One region of the Paenibacillus wenxiniae genome, then DNA from elsewhere that is predicted to be linked to it. Evidence: predicted binding sites of a transcription regulator. Region 1 holds the regulator's gene; each other region holds the start of a gene.

Region 1 (5,362 bases):
GCTGCCCGTTGCTCGGTAATCGTACCTGCCGTTGGCTCCACATGCACGGCATTCGTACCTGTAGCTGGCGTACCATCGGTATTAAATTTAACCCAGACCATTACATTTTGATTTTGATCGTTGCTGCCCTGAATGACCCAGTAAATCGAAGTATCATTCCACACCGACTTATAGCTATGTGTGACCGATGCTAGCTTCGCATTTTGCTGAGCAATCTCAAGTGCAGCCTGCTCCTGGCTCCACGGCTTTGCCATCACATGAACGTAGAACTGATTCACGCCCAGCACGATCAGTCCGAGGATCGTAATGATGATCGCAATCCATTTGCCTGTTCCCAAATTTCGCAAGACACGCCATCCTTTCTAATCTGTTGCAAGTCAGCGTGTGAGCAAGCCTTCAAAGGCCGACTGCGCTTCGCGACGAATTTTCTCCTCGTCCAGCGTCAGCGATACGCCATCCTTGATTACCTGTTTGCCATCTACCCATACGTGCAGCACATCTTTAGCGCTCGCAGAGTATACGGTGTGAGAAATAAAGTCTGTGAACGGCAGGAAGTGTGGCTGATCGATATTGAGCGATGTAATATCGGCTTTCATGCCCACTTCAAAGCTACCTGTGTTATCGAGAAATACCGATTTGGCACCATATTCTGTACCCATACGCAGCGCTTCTGCGGCTGGAACCGCAGTTGGATCGCCAGATACACCTTTATGAATAAGTGCTGCCAGACGCATTTCTTCGAACATATCGAGGTTATTGTTGCTTGCCGGTCCATCCGTACCAAGCGACACAACTACGCCAGCTTTGAGCAGATCCGGCACACGTGCCACACCGCTTGCCAGTTTAAGATTACTTCCCGGATTATGTGAAACGGTTACTTTGTGCTTCGCCAGCACTTCAATCTCTTCATCGTTCAAATGAACCGCATGCGCAAGCAGTGTTGGACGAGTGAATACGCCGAGCTTTTCCAGATGAGCAACCGGACGCAGACCATAATCGGCTACATTTAGTTCGACTTCAGCAATCGTCTCCGACATATGTGTATGCAGCGGCACATCCAGATCATGCGCTGCCTGTACAAAACGTTCGATGTATTGCGGCGGGCAAGTATACGGTGCATGCGGAGACATCATCGTTGTAATGCGTCCATCTGCTTTGCCATGCCAGTCACGCACAAATTGGGTAGCCTGATTCAATTTCTGTGTCTGTTCTTCTTCAGAGCACAGACCGATCACACCGCGCATCAATACGGCTCTCATCCCGGATTGCTCAACCACTTCAGCTACGCGCTCGGAGCGATCATACATATCGAGGAATGTAGTCGTACCGCCTTTGAGCATTTCCAGTACAGACAGTGCTGTTCCGATGTACACATCGTCACTCGTAAATTTCGCTTCCATCGGCCACATTTTTTCCTGCAACCATACTTGTAATGCCAGATCATCGCCATAGCCGCGCAGCAGTGACATCGCAGCATGTCCATGACTGTTTACAAGTCCGGGAATGAAAAATTGATGACGTCCATCGACAACGACGACATCCTCGTCTACCTGAGGCTCCTCTTCACCAATATACGTGATCAGATCATCTTCAATGACCATATGACCATGCAACACAGGCTTCGGTCCGTTCAGAACGGCAAAAATACCATTTTTAATCATCCATTTACTCGGAGAGTTGTTCATTAATGTCTAATTCCTTTCCGTCTTCAAGATAATAAGCCAGACTAAGCAAATCGGTTGTAAAATCCGCCGTATGCACACGCACATGCGGTGGTGTTCTTAAAATAATCGGTGCAAAATTCAAAATCGCTTCAATCCCTGCATCGACCAGTTGATCAGCAACATGCTGCGCTTCCGTATTAGGAACGGTAATAATACCGACACGGATACTTTTCGCCTGAATCGTCTCTGCCAGATCGCTCATCGGCTTCACAGTTAGCGTATTGATTTTCGTGCCGACTTTCGGCTCGTAGGAATCAAACACCTCGACAATCTTCATCGTCTCCTGCAAATAGGCGTTGTAATTGGAAAGGGCATGACCGAGGTTACCAGCCCCGATCAGCGCCACATTAATCTGCTGATCCAGCTTGAGGATATGACGAATTTTCTCGATCAGATACGATACGTCATAACCGATCCCTTTACGTCCAAAATCGCCAAAATAGGCCAGATCCTTACGAATTTGTGCTGGATTCAGATCCAGCTTTTGCCCCAGCTCCTGAGAGGACACTGTAGGCACCTCGCGAGCATGCAGCTCATTCAGATATCTTAAATAGACAGGTAATCTTCGCACGACGGCTTCAGATATTTTTTCGGATTTCATGCTTGCTCCCCCTCTTGATTTGCAGCTTCCGTCTCCTGTGGCCGGTCACTCAACCATTCGGCAATACGGGGAATCATCTGACGGGTATACATATGCTCCATTTTGGGACCTGGCAGTGAATACAGGAAGTGTCTGCCGTAATAGGACTCAATAACCCGCGTATCATAAATGAGCACGATCCCTCGATCGTTTGCCGTCCGGACCAGTCGACCGAAGCCCTGTTTGAACCGGATCACTGCCTGTGGCACAGATAATTTCATAAATGGATTTTTCTTTTCTCTTTTGAGCCGTTCGCTTTTCGCTTCAACGAGCGGATGGTTAGGCGGCTGGAAAGGTAAGCGGACGATAGCCAGACAGGTTAACGCCTCGCCTGGAATATCCACGCCTTCCCAGAAGCTGCTCGTTCCGAGCAATACCGATGCCGGATGCTCCTGAAAGCGGCGGGTCAGCTTCGTACGACTGCCGCCATCTACTCCCTGACCGAAAACTGCAATCTCACTAGTAGATAATTTCGCCTTCAGCGGCTCATACACCTGCTTGAGCATCCGATAGGACGTAAATAATACGAGCATGCGTCCTCGTGTCGCCTGCGCAGACTCGGCAAGCGACTCCACCAGCATCGATACAAAATGTTCGTCACCAACGCTGCCTTTCAAAGTCGGAAAGTCGCGCGGGATCAGCACTAACGATTGCTCGCGATAATTGAACGGCGATTCCAGCATGACCGTGTTCAGCTTGCCCTGCTGCTCGGCTTCTTTCAGCCCTAGCTGGTCAATCATATACTGGAACGTTTTATCGATCGACAACGTCGCCGATGTCAAAATGATACTTTTCTTTTTATCGAAAAAATGCTCTTTCAGCTGTTCACTCACATCAACCGGTACAGCATACATTTGCAGCGATTTGCTGCGGTAGCTTGCATTCGCTTCATACCAGTATACCGTATCTGTGCTATCCAGCTTCACAAAATGACGCAGATCATCGCGCACGCTGCCGAGATCCTTAAACAGACCCGTCACATCAGTCACCAGACCATCGGTATCGACAATATCGTCAGATTCTTTAATTTTACCCATAATATGCTCACCCTGGCGGATAATCTGGCTGAGTGCGATATGGATACGATTTTCCAGTTCGGTAATATGTGCCCATTCTTCCGGCTTTTTATCCGGTAATAGACGTAGCGTAAATTGCGCTGCTTCTCCTGGTCCAGCATCGCTACGCTGTGGTAAAAGGGCAAACAACAGCTCATTCAGCTTGTCCCAATCTTCCTTCACATCCGCCAGCTCAGGATACAAATTATCGATCGCAATCGCCCATTCCATCGCTCGTTCACTGCCGGATGAACCAAGTTGCTGACGTAGCACAGCAAGCTGTCCATTTTTGCTATCTTTGAACAGACGCAGCAATGGATGAACCAATGTGAAATATTTCATGTGCATACCCAGATGCTTACCAGCCACATCTTCCAGATGATGGGCCTCGTCAATGACAAGTCGTTCGTAACCAGGCAATAGTTGATGCCCTGCCTTAATATCGGTAAACAATTTGGAATGATTCGTAATGACCACATCTGCTGCGCCAGCTTCATGCTTGGCACGGTGGTAGTAGCACTGCTTGAACCACGGACAGGCGCGTCCCAGACAGGAATCGGTATCACTTGCTACCGTTTCCCAGAAGTCGCCGCCACGGTTGCCCATGTTCAGTTCTTCATCATCACCGGTTTCTGTCGCCGTTAGCCAGACGATCATCTGCGCTGCAATCAGCACATCTTCTTTAGGACTCTGAAATTCCTTTGTATTTATTTTATGCTCAAATTTGCGCAGACACAAATAATGCTGTCTTCCTTTAAATACCGCCGCTCGAAAAGCAAACGGAATCACCTTCGTCAACAGCGGTACATCACGTTCACGCAGCTGTTCCTGCAAATTGATCGTATGCGTACTGAGCATAACACGTTCATTCGTTTTGACACTATGATAGATCGACGGCAGCAAATAACCGAGCGATTTGCCCGTACCTGTACCCGCTTCGATCAATAAATGCTTCTCGTCCGTCAGCGCCCGAATAACCTCATCAAACATATGGTTTTGCGCTGTACGCTCCTCATAATCTGGTAATAAATGACGCAGATTGTCTTTCACCTGCTCGATAAATTGTTCAAACGATGTATCTTCCAGCGGCATATTACCGCGTTCATCGGCGGCGGACGGAATATCGATCCAGTCGCCTACCTTCAGCGCCAGCTGACGATAAAAACGGTGACTGTCCAAATCCTGTACAGGCTGTGCTTCACGCTGCATCCGTACCCCGTCAAAATACCAGCCCAGATCGCTATCCTGATTATCAAACAACTCGGATAATCGCTGCACCGTAATTAATGGCAGCCCATCCAGCTCTTCAAGACATTTTAAAAATACATAAGCGGTTGCGAGTGCATCACTGTCCGCCTGATGGGGACGATCATGCTGAAAACCAAGCGAACTGCTCACCATACTGAGCTGGTAGCTTGGCAAATTCGGGAAGAAAATGCGCAACAAGTCCATCGTATCTAGCACTCTGCCTGTAAACGGCAAATAGCCGGTACGATCAAGCGCGCGTTGCAGAAATCCGAGATCAAAGCCGACATTATGTCCGACCAGCACAGCATCCTCCAGCAGCGGAATCATGTCCAGCATCACATCATCAAGCTCAGGAGCGTCCTTAACGTCCGCATCGCTAATACCTGTAAGTCCAGTAATAAATGCCGGGATTTTGCACCCCGGCTTGACCATCGAGCTGTATACTTCGCTGACCGTCATATCATGATCTATAATAGCAAGGCCCACCTGGATAATATCATCCGTTGCCTGGGTCCCTGTTGTTTCAAAATCCAGTACAGCAAATTTCATGGATGTCTAAATCCTTTCTCAGTAGCCCTTCTGCACTGATCTAAAAATCGTCAACTACCAGCATACCAGAAGACTACAGTTTTGAAAATCAACCACAATAAAAGGTGATACCGGGCGCGAATCGGCTCGCACAGTATCACCCTGCT
Region 2 (5,362 bases), on a different contig from region 1:
ATCACATGATCTGACGATGATCTTTGGCAGTAGTTCCCTGTAGTGGCTCAAGGTACAAACCTCCTTTATTACTCCATTAGACTATTTTTATCATTTTGAATCCGCTTACAAATAATTTTGTATATATTTGTATGTTTATTTATATCATTATACTGAATTCGATGCTTGGCTTACTTTTGATGTGGCTTGAGTGCCTTTTTGATGTTGCTCTGTTGCCTTTTTTGCTTACATAGGTTCACGTATTATAGTGTAGTTGGCGCGGTATCTACTCAGGCAACGACTGAATAAACATAGAAAAGCGCTCAATGCACATATTGTCACAAGCGAGCGCTTTTTAATCACACCGATAACTTTTGTCTATGCAAAACGACTCTTAAAGCAGGTCATACTATACGATTCGATTACGCATGCTGATGAAGCTGACCAGCATACTGCCGCAGATCGTTCACATCGTGGCGCAAGTAATCATGCAGCATATTGCCCCATTGCTCATAAAGCGAACCCGGCGCAGTCTTAGCGAGCCACGCGCTCATTTTATCGGTCCAGACAAGCAGATAATGCTCAATAAAATCAAGCTGTGCCTGAATAACCGCCATCTGTTCTAGCGGACGCTCCTCACTCTCAGCGAGACGTTCCGCAAGCAAAGACATGAATTCCAGCTCAATCCCGATATGATCGTCCGACTCATGTTCCATCTTTTTAAAAGCAATCCCGGCACGCGCATAGACCGAGTTCAGTATCGCCTCATATCCGCATCGTTCCTGCGTGCTGCACACATAATGAGCAGCACGCAGATGATTCTCGCTGTGATCCTCATCCAGGAGGCGCTCATACGCTTCAGCGTGCCCGGCAGCAGACTGAATAATTGTGGCGAGCGGAGTCTGCTCCAGTTCAGACAGCAGGGAATACGAACGAGCATGCAGCTGCCCAATACGTCCAGCGTCGCGTCGCCATTCAATCAATTTGGACAGGGTGGGCTTGCGCTGTAACATTTCACTTAATAAACGATATGTGATTACCCGACTGTACAACCAATCGATGCTCATTTTCACTTCCGTATTCACTGCCATCTGAAATACACTCCTTGTGATTTTATTCACTACTATAATGCTGGTCGTGCGTTATGATTATAATTAGCTCGATAAATTATACTTATCATACTGCTCCATCCAACTTTATTTCGTAGTTATGTTTTTGCTTAACTATATTGTAACCGATATCACAAGCGATAGGGGCGTTTTGCTCATACGTTCATAAAATGGTCATAATACCCGGCAGATGGCTTAATTGCCGGGCATTTCTTTTAAAATATACATACGTCTTGCTTGTTCATACGCTTCTGGATCGTTCATATTGTACAGACACCAGGGTGTGATATCGTAGGATTCGGGGAACTCACCTTCACGGCGTGGAAGTTGTCCTTCCAGCGGTACATCTACCAGATTATGCTCATCCACCCACTCCATCACTTTGAGCTGTTTATGTTCTAATGCCTCTCGAAGTGACGGCAACACTGTACGATGATAGACTGCATACAGTGGATGCATACGTTCCCCATACGAAGGTATGATCGCCTGCCCGAGCGGAATCCCGACTCCATCTCCCGCAGCTTCAATAGCCATTTTCAGTAAATTCCGCATTAAATCTACACTGGTAAAGGGCATATCACATGCTGCAACGAGATACCAATCTGCTTCGATCTGCTTCATTCCGGCATATATGCCTGCCAGCGGTCCGTATCCCGGGTACTCATCAGCCGCTACTGGCAAATGTAGAAACCGATAGTCATCTTCATTCGCTGCCGCCAGACAGACGTCAGGTGTGCATTGCAGTAATGTATCGGCTACACGCTGAATGACCGGTTTGCCACCGATATCCAGCATCGCTTTATCCCTCCCCATCCGGCTAGACTGTCCGCCAGCTAGCAAAATACCTGCCACCTTGTGATTCATATTCGTTCCTCCTATTGGGATATGCTGCTCATACCCTATCGGTCATGTTGTATGTACACTTCTCTACCTACACTCTGTATCCATTTCTATCACTCGATTGCATTTATCTGTTGATATTTTTATACATCAAAGGGGGATGGCTTATTGAGTTGACGGCATTACGATACTTGCCTACTATCATATAGGCTTATTTTTATAGCTTCAAGTGTACCTCTTTGTAGAAGGTGCAATCATCGTGCAATTATACATGTATGTGTATATACATATATAGGTGGGGAGTGGGATTCATCGTGCACGTATACAACATCATTTGTTCTGAATGAGTTATTGACCTAAATTACGTATTAGTCTGAATCGCTTAATGATCAGAAATTTAATATTGACATGCCCACGATCACAGTACCACGCTATTTCACCATTACTCTAATCCATAGTTAGGTGCATTTGGTTCAAAATGGTTTGTATCCCCTTTCAACAAATGATAAAGTGAACTAAATGTTGCCTTGAAAGGATTGTCGTATCTTGAATTCCCAACCTTCTAAATCTCCTTTTCTTACCCTTCGCTGGTATACGTTCTTTATTTATGGAACGATGGTCATCTTCACCAGCTTCTTTCAGCTGTATTTGCAAGATATCGGCATGAGCCAGAGCGAGATTGGCGCACTGATGGCGATTGGACCATTTGTGTCTTTGTTTGCGAATCCATTCTGGGGTTATCTCGGCGATCGGATGCAAAATATACGTTTTGTGCTGCTTGCGATGATGATCGGCACACTTGTACTTGTGCAAATTGTCTTTAATGTAGAAAATTATACGTTGATTTATATCGTCATGACGTGCTTTTTCTTTTTTCAAACACCGATGTTTGCGCAGTCCAGTACGTTAATTCTGAACTATATTGACGGAACACCGTACAAATTTGGCGGTTTCCGGTTATATGGGTCACTGGGATGGGCGTTGACCGCCGTCGTTGCTGGTCCTGTCATTGATCAGCTAGGTGTACCACGGATCGGAATTGTATTTACTGCACTACTGATGGTCGCTATTTTGCTGATGATCGTATTACCACCTCAGGAACGTATCGCAGGCGGTGCGGCTCCGATCAATTGGAAAACATTAAAGCAGATCGGCAGCAATTTGTATTTTATCGGATTTATTATACTCGGTGTGCTGGTCGCGATTCCAAATATGATGAACAGTACCTTTCTGTCCTTATATGTGATTGAACTCGGTGGATCGAAAAGTATGGTAGGATGGGCGGTATTTGCTTCGTCGATTTTTGAAGCGGTATTGTTCCTGTTATTCGATCGCTTTCTCCGTAAAAAGGTCTCGTTTATGATCGGGTGGCTGGCGCTGGTAAGCTTATTGTTCACTTTCCGCTGGTTGCTGATGGCCGAAGCGGTGAGTCCGATGCAAGTTATTTTCATTCAATTGCTGCATGCGGTGACGTTTGGCGGTTACTTTTATGTCGGTACGCAGCTGACGATGATGTTTGTACCCAATGCGTTTCGTAGCACGGGGCAGGCACTTTATACGATGACATGGAGCGGCGTATCTGGCGTGATCGCTGGATTTCTCGGTGGATGGCTGTTTCAAAATTTCGGATCAGAGCAGATGTATCTAGCTGGCGTGGCGTTGTCGCTGGCTGGATCGATTGGGTTTGGATTGATGTGGCTGAATGTTAGGAGAACGGGGTATCAGTTGCCTGATGAAGAAGGGTAGCTTGCTGGTTAGCTGGTGAGAGTGGTGGGGCTTATGTTTTTGGGAGGTTAGATGTGAAGCAGACATCACTTCCGGTAAGAAATAAGGGGACGGGTTGGGATGTTGTCAACATAATTGTGGCTATTGTGAAATACAGATGGCGTTAGCATGGGATCGGTTCAGGCATTTGTTGGTGGGAATGTCGTGGATTTTTTTATTACGTCTGTAGGGTATGGCAGTGGTAGGGCACTTTGTTGTTAGTTGGGGGTTTTGGCGGTTAGGAGTTGGAAGGTTATACGATATCGCTACAGTGATGTCGATCATGAAAGATCATGTTGTTAGATGAAGTTCCTTTGTAAAAGATAAAAGGCGCTATCCCTTGTCTGGGATAACGCCTTTTTATTTGTGATGAGCGGTCGAATACTTTGCTCGTTACTCATGACATGATGCGTAAATACTGACTCTCTATATCTTAAGCCATTAAGCCCTTCAGTTCCTCAGCTCTTAGGTTCTTAAGCCCTTAAGCCCTTAAGCCCTTAAGCCCTTAAGCCCTTAAGCCTTTGGCAATTTAAACGAGCTTTTCATCGATACGACCAGGTTGAACACAGGGTCGCCTGGCATGGTGTATTTAGGATCGGCGCTGAAATAGCCGTGGCGGAAAAATTGGTAGCGATCGAAAGCGGCGGTGTCTTTCAAGCCCGGCTCTACGAAACCGTGCACGATTTCGAGCGAGTTTGGATTGATGGAATCCAGAAATGTTTTTTCTGGAATTTCGTCGTTACCGCCAGCAGTTTCTTCTACCAGTTCTTCGTCTTCTGCTTTGATCAAAGGCTCATACAGGCGGAATTCGGCTGGAACGGCTTGAGAAGCTTCGACCCAGTGAATCGTACCTTTAACTTTACGCGCGTTAAAGTCGCTGCCGCTCTTCGTTTCGATATCGTATGTGCAATGAATTTCGACGATGTTGCCGTCTTCATCCTTGATAAAGTCATTGCATTTGATAAAGTACGCATGTTTCAAACGAACTTCATTGCCTGGATACAAACGATGGTATTTCGGTGGTGGCACTTCCATGAAGTCGTCTTGCTCGATATAGATTTCACGCGAAAATGGAATTTGGCGAATGCCCATCTCTTCGTTTTCTGGATTGTTTTCTGCATCCAGCATCTCCACCTGTCCTTCTGGATAGTTGGTGATCACAACTTTGAGCGGACGCAGTACCCCCATTGTGCGCGGTACTTTCAGCTTCAAGTCTTCGCGGACAAAGTGATCTAGCATTTGCAGATCGATAATACCCTGACTTTTGGAAATCCCTGTCTCATATACAAACGAGCGCAGTGCTTCCGGTGTATACCCGCGACGTCTCAAACCAGAGATTGTCGGCATACGTGGATCATCCCAGCCATCGACGATGTTCTCATCGACGAGCAGCTTCAGCTTACGTTTACTTGTCAGCGTCTGTGCTACGTTCAGGCGACCGTATTCGTATTGATGCGGCTCGGCATCCACTTCACACTCACGGATCACCCAGTCATAAAATGGACGCTGATCTTCAAACTCCACCGTACAGAGCGAATGCGTAATGTTCTCATACGCATCTTCAAGTGGATGCGCATACGTGTACATCGGATAGATGCACCATTTGTCGCCTGTATTATGATGCTCCAGATGAGCAATACGATAAATAACCGGATCACGCATGTTGATGT
Region 3 (5,362 bases), on a different contig from region 1:
CTTTGCCGGGCTTCTCTCAGTTTGCGTTCTGGTAATGCCGTAAGCTCTATGCCCGCTACGATCACACGCCCGGCATCCGGTCGCTCCAACATATTCATCATACGCAATAGCGTCGATTTCCCTGCACCACTGCTCCCAACGATGCCATGAATGCCGCCTGCTTCAATATGCAGATCAACTTCCTGCACCGCCGCCTGACCTACACTGACCGAACCAAAATATTTACTCACGCTTTCCAGCGTAATCATCCATTCCCCTCCTCCGCCTCAACCCGGACCGATGAGGTAGGTATATTCATGCTGTACATGGTGTGTTGTGCATTATCTGTATTGCGTCTTGTGTATTGTGCATTATCTGTATTGCGTCTTGTGTATTGTCTATGGTGTGTGTTGTACATTGTCTGTGTTGTGCATTGTCTGTGTTGTGCATTGTCTGTGTTGTGCATTGTCTGTGTTGTGCATTGTCTGTGTTGTGCATTGTCTTTACTCTCTGTTGTGTGTATTGAGTGTTGTCTATGCAGTGAATTGTATTGCACAACGATAAAGTGTATTACTATTTTACCATATCTGTTATAGCCGACACTTCTGCTACATTATAAGCAAAGTAATGTACTGTGTCACTAATTTTCGGTCGTTAAGTGTGTGAAGAGATGGTGAATAGGAACTAGAATGGAGCGGAAATTAATTTGGATATTGTAAGAACGAGGTAGTTGCGGTGTTGGAATAGTTAAATACGCAAAAAAGACGTAAGCTGTTATGTCCTTTGAAAAAGGAAACAGATTACGTCTAAACTATTGCCTGTTGATGTTAACTGATAGGTTATTCCATCCACCATTTCCGGTCATTTGATCTTTATTTATTCAGCGATCATACATACCATTACAAAGCACGTATAAGCTCGTTTACATGCACCGGATTTACTTTTAAAAACAAATAATCACCCAGACTTGTATGCAAATTCCAGTATGACCTACGATCATTCACTTCGCGTCCACCATTACATTCCGATCCACACAGCTCCGTGCTCTACTTTCACCGGAAACGTCCGAACCTGACCTTCGTCAGGCGCCTGAACTATGCCAGTAGCCAGATCGATCTGCCAATCATATAACGGATCATACAAAATGTGACCGGATACGATACCTTCGGCGATAGGCCCACCTTTAGGATGCGGATTACGATTTTCGAGTGCAAATACTTCATCATTAGAAGTACGAAATACAGCAATCTCCTGTCCTGCTACGATCAGTACACGTCCGATGCGACTTAGAAATTCGTCCAGCATGCCTGCTTTGTAAAATGTTTGCGTTGCATTCATAGCATTCAGCCTCCTTTTCGTTTATAGGGTCGTCTTCGTACCGAACAGCGCAGTTCGTGTCGGTTCATCATGCAGCACTTTTTGCCACGGGTCTTCGACTTGAGCGAGTGCGATCGTCACACGTTCGATCAATTGCTTGCGGTGATCGGCATCATCCAGAATGGCTGCCTTGATCTGCTCCAGTCCCATGCGTTCGACCCATTCCGATGTACGTTCCAGGTATTTACCCGTTTCACGATAGTATTGGATAATCGCTCCGCACAGGTCGATCAGCTCCTGATCGGTTTTCACTTTGCAAAACGAATCCGCCAGGCGAGCTTTAATCCCACCGTTACCGCCGATAAAAATTTCCCAACCTCCATCGTTACCGACGATACCGATATCTTTTGTGCACGATTCAGCACAGTTACGTGGACAGCCGTTCACAGCCATTTTGAATTTGGCGGGAAAATCAAGCCGTTCAAAACGTTGCTCCAGCGATGCGCCCATGCCCATCGAATCCTGTGTACCAAAGCGGCAAAATTGCGAGCCGACACAAGTTTTGACGGTACGCAGCGATTTGGCATACGCATAGCCGGATGGCATATCCAGCTCGGCCCAGACGAGCGGCAGGTCTTCTTTTTGCACACCGATCAGGTCGATCCGCTGTCCGCCTGTCATTTTTACAGCTTTCACATTATATTTAACCGATACATCGGCGATTTTTTTCAAGTCTTCCGGCGTGGTCACCCCACCATACATGCGTGGTACAACCGTATACGTACCATCTTTCTGGATGTTGGCGTTCATACGCTCGTTCACAAAGCGCGATTCTTTTTCATCCTGATAGTCTACTGGATGAATCATACCGAGATAGTAGTTAATCGCCGGACGGCATTTCGAGCAACCTTCTGGGTTGTTCCATTCCATCACATTCATCACTTCTTTGATCGTTTTCAAACCTTTATCGCGAATCGCAGCTACGATATCGTCGCGGCTATGCGTTGTACAAGCACATATGCCCTGACTCGATGCAACGGTTGCCCCGTCCCCAAGTACGAATTGCAAAATCTGTTCGACGACCGGTTTGCAACCACCACACGAACGGGTTGCACCGGTGCATGCTTTGATCTCATCCACACTTGTTAGCCCTTTGTCTTGAATCGCACTCACGATATCGAGCTTGGTAACCCCGTTACAGCCGCAGACAATTTCGTCGTCTGCCATCGTGTCGACCGATGCTTTTTTCTTGCTATGACTACAACCACCTGTACCCATCAGCTCAGCGTACAGTTCGTCGGTCATCGGTGCACCGTCACGGATCAACTTTTGCAATTGCGCCGAATCGTTAATATCGCCGAACAGTACGGCACCGACGATGAGGTTATCCTGTAAAATGATTTTTTTGTACGTTTTCTTCCAATCATCGCGAGCGGTGATGACGGATTGCTGTTCATTTTCAATAAATACACCTGCCGAGAATACATCGACACCCGAGATTTTCAATTTAGTCGATACGGTCGAACCTACATATGGCTGTGGATCGAGTCCGCAAATATGCTTCGCCAGTACCATACCCTGCTCAAACAAAGGAGCAACCAGACCATAACAGTTACCACGGTGCTGTACACATTCGCCGACAGCGTACACACCATCCAGCGACGTTTGCAAATAATCGTTAACGAGAATACCGCGTTCCGTTTCAATGCCACTATGACGAGCTACGGCTGTATTCGGACGAATACCGGCTGCCATTACGACAAAATCAGCTTCCAATGCCGTGCCATCTTTGAACAGCAGGCGTTCTACGCGTTCACCACCTTGTAGTTCGGCAGTTTGTGCACCCATTTTGAATTTGATGCCCTGCGATTCGAGTTCCTTTTTGAGCATAGCGGCAGCAACTGCATCGAGTTGGCGCTCCATCAGATCGTCCATCAAATGTACAACTGTAACATCCATGCCGAGACTAACAAGACCTTTCGCCGCTTCCAGACCGAGCAATCCGCCGCCAATGACCGCTGCTTTTGGATACGTAGCGGCGGCTTCCATCATCTGGTGACAGTCCGCGATATCGCGGAAACCGACTACACCTTGCTTATCATGACCGGGAATAGGTAGGATGAGCGAGCTAGAACCAGTCGCGATAATGACTTTGTCATAAGGTATAGGTGCCCCCTGATCCGTTATGATGCAATGGTTGTCTGCATCAATTGCCGTTACGGTTACGCCAGTATGCAATGTGATGCCATTCTCCTCGTACCATTCACGGCTATTCAGTACGATATCATCAATCGTCTGACTGCCTTCCAGTACGTAGGACAACATGATGCGATTATAGTTCGGATGCGGTTCACTACCGATAACTGTAATATCATAGTTGCCTCCCAGCTTGATGATCTGCTCCAGTGTTGCTACTCCAGCCATACCATTACCGATCAGGACGAGTCGTTCACGTGTTGCTGTCATTGCAATTCCCCCATTGTGTTCATAGTGGTGTTGTTATTAATTTACATTGCGGCTTGTTCTGTATAGAAGGTGTCGATGCACCTGTAAATATCCCATAATCACGTTATATATTTCACAATCTTTAATATCTAAAATTGGATCTTTTATGTATTTAGTATACTGCTGTATAAGGAGCGTAGATGTGATATAAATCACCTTACTTTTCCACTTTTAGTTATTATTTCACCCTTATAATTCATATAACAACGAAAATAAAAGACAGAGGACACTTTCACCTCTGCCTCTGTATATTTTAAAATTGAACAATTCGTGAATACGCATCAGCAACTAATCACTTGTATAAATCTTACTTGCATATGTTAGTTTTTAGAAAAAGAAAAGACTTCGTTCAGGATTAGTTCGTTAGTTAATCGTTAGTTAATCATTCGTTCGTTCATTGGTTGTTGGGTTGTTGGGTTGTTGGGTTGTTGGGTTGTTGGGTTGTTGGGTTGTTGGGTTGTTGGGTTGTTGGGTTGTTGGGTTGTTGGGTTGTTGGGTTGTTGGGTTGTTAGTTCATTCGTTCATTTGTTAGTTCATTTGTTAGTTCATTCGTTCACTCGTTATTTCATTCATTTGTTAATCGTTCATCGTTCATCGTTCATCGTTCATCGTTCAGCTAGAAAATCATCGTTTCCAAATTGCTTGAACCGCCGTACTGCATTCAGCATAATACCAGACCGTACCGATCTAGTATACGTTACACTAAGCTCTTTCATTCAAGCTCTTCCTTCGTCATCATATCATCTGCATCCGCAAACTCTTCACCCGCATGTCCTCCATCCTGCTCCGGCTCATCCAATTGCTGCTCCATTCGCTGTTCATCCGCAAGGCTCTGAATATCCTCCGAACTGATGCTAATATAACGATACCCTTCCTCCTGACCTCTACGTAGCGCTTCCTGCTTGAAAAAGCGTGGGCTTCCTTCACCCGCATCCTCGTCATACACAAGAATGAGTCCATCCGTTTTGCGAAACAATAACTCATCGCGCGCTTTAAACTGCCAGATTCCTTCGTAAGGACGATTACTCACCACACCGTGAAAATCAATCTGCTTCAAAATGCCCTCATAATACTCTTTCTTATCCTCACTCCAGCGTTCCTCTGGACTGGCAAATGCCGATAAGATCGATACCCGCAACTGTGGATATTCCTTTTTAAGTTCAATCGCTTCCTCACAAGCCCACAGATCGACACCGTATTGTCCTGGTGTGATTACCCATTCTAATCCTTCTTCCAGCAGCGGAACGAGCTTGCTGCGAATCGCTTGCCGGATATAGGGGATGCCTTCATGCTTCTGATTAAAAATATTTAGCTCATGCGCCCGGTATCCGGTAACGAGTATATTTTTCATCCTATCGCGTCCTCCGCTTTCGTATTCATTGTGTACATATAGCCGCTTCGATAAGCATACCATGCTGACACAGATTGACGAATACAAAGACAAAGACCCTTTTGGCTCCAGTGAGCGCTGCAAAGGGTCTTTGTGTTCTGCCTGTGCTTATGTGTATAGCTTATCCGAATACGACATTCGGCAAACGCAGATTCGAATGAGAATCAAGTT
Region 4 (5,362 bases), 180 kb from region 1:
GTCTCAGGGATGCCCAGCTTACGGTTCATATCGCGGATGGCGTTGACCAGGCTGTTTACGCCTTCTTCAGTAGTACGAGCGGGCAGTCCCAAAATGCGGGCAATCTCAGCATAACGCTCGTCAGCGATAAAGTGCGAATATTTCGGGAACGACGAGAACTTGGTCGGTTTTTTCGCATTATAGCGAATAACGTGTGGCATTAGAATCGCATTGGTACGACCGTGTGCAGTGTGATATTGTCCGCCCCATTTGTGCGCCAGACTATGGTTGATACCGAGGAAGGCGTTGGCAAATGCCATACCGGCAATCGTCGAAGCATTGTGCATTTTTTCGCGTGCCAGTTTGTCGCCGGTCAATGCCGACTGTTCCAGGTATTGGAATACGAGCTGGATCGCTTTGATCGCCAGACCATCGGTGTAGTCGTTCGCCATATTTGATACATACGCTTCGATCGCATGAGTCAGTACGTCCATTCCGGTGTCCGCTACTGCTACACGTGGCAGGCTGTAGACAAATTCAGGGTCTACGATCGCTACGTCTGGAGTCAGCTCATAGTCAGCCAGTGGGTATTTGGTATTGCCTTTTTCTTTGTCCGTAATAACAGCGAACGATGTTACTTCCGAACCTGTACCCGATGTGGTTGGGATGGCGACGAATTGTGCTTTTTGACCGAGATGTGGGTATTTGTAAATCCGTTTGCGGATATCCATAAATTTCTGTTTCAGATTGTCAAAGCTCACATCTGGATATTCGTAAAACAGCCACATGCCTTTGGCAGCATCCATTGGCGAACCGCCACCGAGTGCGATAATGCAGTCAGGCTGGAAGCGTTCCATCATTTGACGACCGCGTTCTACGGTTGCCGTCGATGGATCGGGTTCGACTTCGGAGAATACTTCGATCGCTACCGGCGTTTGACGTTGACGCAGATAATGTTCTACTTTTTCCACATAACCGAGTTGTACCATCATCGGATCAGTTACGATCGCAACGCGGCTAATGTCTGGCATTTTGGCAAGGTATTGGGTCGAGCCTTTTTCAAAGTATACTTTCGATGGGATTTTGAACCATTGCATATTCACGGTACGGCGAGCCACCCTTTTAATGTTGATCAGATTGACAGCAGTGACGTTCGACGAAGTGGAGTTGCGTCCATACGATCCGCAGCCAAGTGTCAGCGATGGCAGATTCGTATTGTAAATGTCTCCGATTGCGCCATGTGTCGATGGCGAATTAACGATAATCCGTCCGGTTTGCAGACGATCTGCGAATTTTTGAATGACTTCTTCATTATTCGAGTGAATGGCCGAAGAGTGTCCCATGCCGCCAAATTCAACGATTTGCGCAGCGCGTTCGATCCCTTGATCGGCATTTTTAACTTTATAACAAGCAAGTACCGGGCTTAGCTTTTCAGCAGACAATGGATATTTGGTGCCCACGCCTTCCAGCTCAGCAACGAGAATTTTCGTATCTGCCGGTACGGTAATTCCGCTCATTTCCGCAATTTTGGTCGCAGGTTGTCCGACAATCGCCGGATTGACTGCACATTTGTCCACATTCATGGCGCCAGCGGTCAGCTTAGCCACTTCTTCTTTATTGAGGAAATAGCAGCCATTATCGATCATCAGCTTTTTCACTTGATCGAATACAGGTTCTTCGATAACAACCGCCTGCTCGGATGCACAGATCATCCCATTATCAAACGATTTAGATAGAATCAGATCAGTAACCGCCTGTTTCAAATCCGCGCTTTTTTCGATAAAAGCAGGTACGTTACCAGGACCTACGCCAAGTGCTGGTTTACCACAGCTATACGCTGCTTTGACCATCGCCCCACCACCGGTAGCTAGAATGAGCGCTACATCAGGATGATTCATTAGCGCATTCGTTTTATCCATCGATGGATTTTCGATCCACTGGATACAATCGGCTGGTGCACCATGCTTCACCGCTGCTTCCAGCAATGTTTTCGCAGCTTCGCGGCTACATTGTTGTGCAGATGGATGAAAACCGAAGATGATCGGGTTACGTGTTTTGATCGCGATTAATGCTTTGAACATCGTGGTGGAAGTCGGATTCGTGACTGGTGTAATCCCCATAATGATGCCGACCGGCTCCGCAATTTTTTGGAAGTTGTCATACGCGTTATCCTCGATGACACCAACCGTTTTTTCATTTTTGATGCTATGGTAAATATATTCGGTCGCGAAAATGTTTTTCGTAATCTTATCTTCATATACACCGCGGCCAGTTTCTTCTACTGCCATTTTAGCAAGGTGCATATGCTTGTCGAGTCCGGCAAGCGCCATCGCCTGTACGATACGATCGATCTGTTCTTGATCCATTTTCATAAATGCGGAGTAAGCTTTGTTCGCTTTATCGATCTGCTTTTGAATCTCTTCCTGTGCAGTCAACTCTACAGTACGGGCAGCATCATTTTTAACAGCCATTTCTCTCATCCTCCTCAGAATGTGTGTTGCTCTTGTCTACGCACTGATCATAGCATAGAGACAAAAATCATAATGTGATATTTTTCACAATCAATTTTAATTTTTAAAAATTTTCTTTTCCTGTTTTTTGCTTTTGCATTTTGAATCATATCGCGTTATACTATAAGTGAAAATAATCACAAACTATTAAAATTTAAAGTTTCTTTTCCTCTTACCGATAACATATAGAGATGAAGTGACATATATCAATTAATTTTACCAATTTTTCCTTTAATTTAATGCAATCTGGTTATTTTCACGTATAATGGGGACATAAAGGAGAGGAACAATGATGAACAAACCAATGGAATTGACGAAGCAGTTGGAAAATAGCAACACCAGTAGCTTCTCGCCTGCCAATCTGGAGCGCATGCTTGCTTATGCGACAGATCGCAGTATAGCAGCAGGATCGCATCTATTTTGGGAAGGCGATATCTCGGATAAGCTTTTTTACATTAAAAATGGACGGGTTAAATTAACCAAATCGACAGATGAAGGCAAAGAACTCATTTTGTACATGTATCAAGCTGGCGATATTATCGGTCAGGCGGATCTGTTCTCAGGCACACGACTCGGTTTCACGGCTGAGGCACTGGAAGATACGGAGGTATCGGTGATCGATCATAAAGATCTGGAGCTGATCATTTGCCAGCACTGTGACTTTGCGATTGATTTTATGAAATGGATGGGCACACATCATCGTCTGACGCAAACGAAAGTGCGTGACCTGATGCTGTACGGTAAACCGGGTGCACTCTGTTCGACATTGATTCGTCTGAGCAACACCTACGGTGAACCTCATAATGAAGATGGCTCGATTCTAATTAACAAAAAGATCACCCATACCGATCTGTCGAATATGATCGGCGCTACACGCGAGAGCGTCAACCGTATGCTTAGCGACCTGCGTAAAAAAGAAACGATCGAGTATGAGCACGGTATGATTATTGTTCATGATCTGGAGGCGCTGCAAGAAGTTTGTCATTGCGAGCTGTGTCCAAAAGAAATCTGTCGGATCTAATCGACTCCCCTCCTCCCCTTGCACCGGATATACGTGAATGTACTGCTGACTATGCGAAAAAAGCTTTCCACCGGAGTGGTCCCGGGGAAAGCTTTTTTATGTTGCGATACCGCCGCCTTGCAGACAGCATGTATACATTAGTCTACCCAGTGCTCTGCCCAGCTCTGAATTTGCTCCATGACCGGCTTAAGGGCGCGACCTTTTTCTGTCAATTCGTACTCAATCCGGACTGGAGTTTCCGGGTATACCTGTCGTACCAGTATGCCGCTAGCTTCCAGATCTTTCATACGCTCTGAGAGCATTTTATCGCTCATCATCGGAATGAGGTTCGATATGTCTTTGAACCGTTTCGGTCCGCTCATCAAGGATTGAATGATGAGGCCGTTCCAGCGTTTACCCAGGAACGAAAAGGCTGTCTCAAAGCGCGGACACAATCCCAATTGATGCTGTTCCATCATTTCACCTCTTTACTGGTCCATTGCCAAATCACATATGGATAATAATTAAACTCATTATTCACAGACTTTAACTTACAATAAGTTAGCACAAATATCTTACCATATTTCCTATCATAAGAAAACGAAAACATCCCAATTTGTGCGCTTCGTTACGCGGTTTTGTAAGATTCCTTATGAAAAATCATCCACTATAATAATAGTTTGCTCTTGCTTATATTTGAAAGCTGTGATTGCCGTTCGACTGTGTCAATTCTGGAATGCTCATAGAGACTCATTCCAGTGAACAAGTTACCGCCGCTGCAAAATCCGTGTTTGCCGGTTGCTCCGTTCGCGCTAGTTCCTGTATTCGAGCGATCTCACAAATAGTTGAATTTAAAATCGCTCAAACGTATTGTTCTATTGTATTTAACCCGATATCCATACTTCTTCTTGCAAAAAATCACGCAATCGCTGTAAATCCTGCTCAATGACAGACTCCAGCGAACGATTATATAATATTGCAGCTGGATGATATAACGGGAAAATCCAATACGATTCTGTTCCTTCGATATAACCGCGCTCTGGATGATCTTGATCCACATGCTGAATCGTACTCTGTCTTGGCTGTCCATGAATATCGGATACACGCACGCCACTACCAAGTAAACGCTGTAGCCCAATATTACCGACGGTGAGTAATAGACGCGGCTTCACCACCGATAATTCATAATCCAGAATGGGCGCATGGGCAAAAATTTCACTGGCGGTCGGCGTGCGATTCGAACGACTCATACGCTCTGGATGACCTTTGACAGGACGATCCCGATACGGGCGGCTACGCACTGAACTGGTCATATACAGATCATCACGCGTTAACCCTGCAATTTGTAAATATTCATCCAGCACTTTACCTGCCTGTCCGCAAAAGGGGCGGCCCTGCACAATTTCATTGCCACCAGGTGCTTCGCCTACAAGCATAATATCGCCCGGCCATTTTCCAAATCCAGCTAAAAAGCCTTCCAGTTGCTTGCCTTCTACACGTCGCATACAAGCTTCCACCAGCTCCGGCGGCAGCGGCACATGACCGATATGAAAAGATTGCTCGTTGGAATGCTGAGACTGTGCTGCTTGCTGCGCGTTCTGTTCAACATGTGGTCTATGATGAACCATCTGCATCGCTCCTTTGCTTTGATGAAGTAGACCTCTCTTATACGTTTCACCTATACCCAACCTATGACCTGGCAGACACTGTGCAGACATCAATTGTACAGACTCGCTTCCCGATGCCTATTATGCTATATCAGGCAAAATTATATTCGTAACGAATGATCGCGAATACAATGGACAGAGTGGATTTGTGGCGACGATAACTGATGACTTCCACGCAAAAATGCGTCTGCCGCTATATTACCCGG

What was found. The regulator Rex, encoded in region 1, represses fermentation and respiration genes when NADH is low (regulators of the CRP and FNR family bind a similar motif). The targets are predictions, from matches to a motif close to TTGTGAAATATTTCACAA.
Region 2: AAHF22_RS11120 (TorD/DmsD family molecular chaperone) is a predicted target of Rex. The motif match lies at 1,085-1,102, and genes of this name have one in related genera.
Region 3: nirB (nitrite reductase large subunit NirB) is a predicted target of Rex. The motif match lies at 3,863-3,880, and genes of this name have one in related genera.
Region 4: adhE (bifunctional acetaldehyde-CoA/alcohol dehydrogenase) is a predicted target of Rex. The motif match lies at 2,523-2,540, and genes of this name have one in related genera.

What each region holds. Positions count from the first base shown of each region.
Region 1 is NZ_JBCGUH010000008.1:37,333-42,694, forward strand. Features, by position in the region: gene AAHF22_RS15290 (cell wall elongation regulator TseB-like domain-containing protein) at 1-347, opposite strand, end outside; gene AAHF22_RS15295 (amidohydrolase) at 378-1,685, opposite strand; gene AAHF22_RS15300 (redox-sensing transcriptional repressor Rex) at 1,666-2,325, opposite strand; gene dinG (ATP-dependent DNA helicase DinG) at 2,322-5,216, opposite strand.
Region 2 is NZ_JBCGUH010000005.1:75,629-80,990, forward strand. Features, by position in the region: gene AAHF22_RS11115 (hypothetical protein) at 1-51, opposite strand, end outside; gene AAHF22_RS11120 (TorD/DmsD family molecular chaperone) at 402-1,070, opposite strand; gene mobA (molybdenum cofactor guanylyltransferase) at 1,284-1,952, opposite strand; gene AAHF22_RS11130 (MFS transporter) at 2,472-3,674, shown strand; gene AAHF22_RS11135 (glutamine--tRNA ligase/YqeY domain fusion protein) at 4,206-5,362, opposite strand, start outside.
Region 3 is NZ_JBCGUH010000006.1:28,883-34,244, reverse strand. Features, by position in the region: partial or broken gene AAHF22_RS12555 (methionine ABC transporter ATP-binding protein) at 1-248, opposite strand, end outside; gene nirD (nitrite reductase small subunit NirD) at 997-1,317, opposite strand; gene nirB (nitrite reductase large subunit NirB) at 1,339-3,762, opposite strand; gene AAHF22_RS12540 (SLOG family protein) at 4,514-5,152, opposite strand; gene AAHF22_RS12535 (hypothetical protein) at 5,356-5,362, opposite strand, start outside.
Region 4 is NZ_JBCGUH010000008.1:221,523-226,884, forward strand. Features, by position in the region: gene adhE (bifunctional acetaldehyde-CoA/alcohol dehydrogenase) at 1-2,450, opposite strand, end outside; gene AAHF22_RS16095 (Crp/Fnr family transcriptional regulator) at 2,779-3,510, shown strand; gene AAHF22_RS16100 (winged helix-turn-helix transcriptional regulator) at 3,648-3,965, opposite strand; gene AAHF22_RS16105 (uracil-DNA glycosylase) at 4,374-5,117, opposite strand.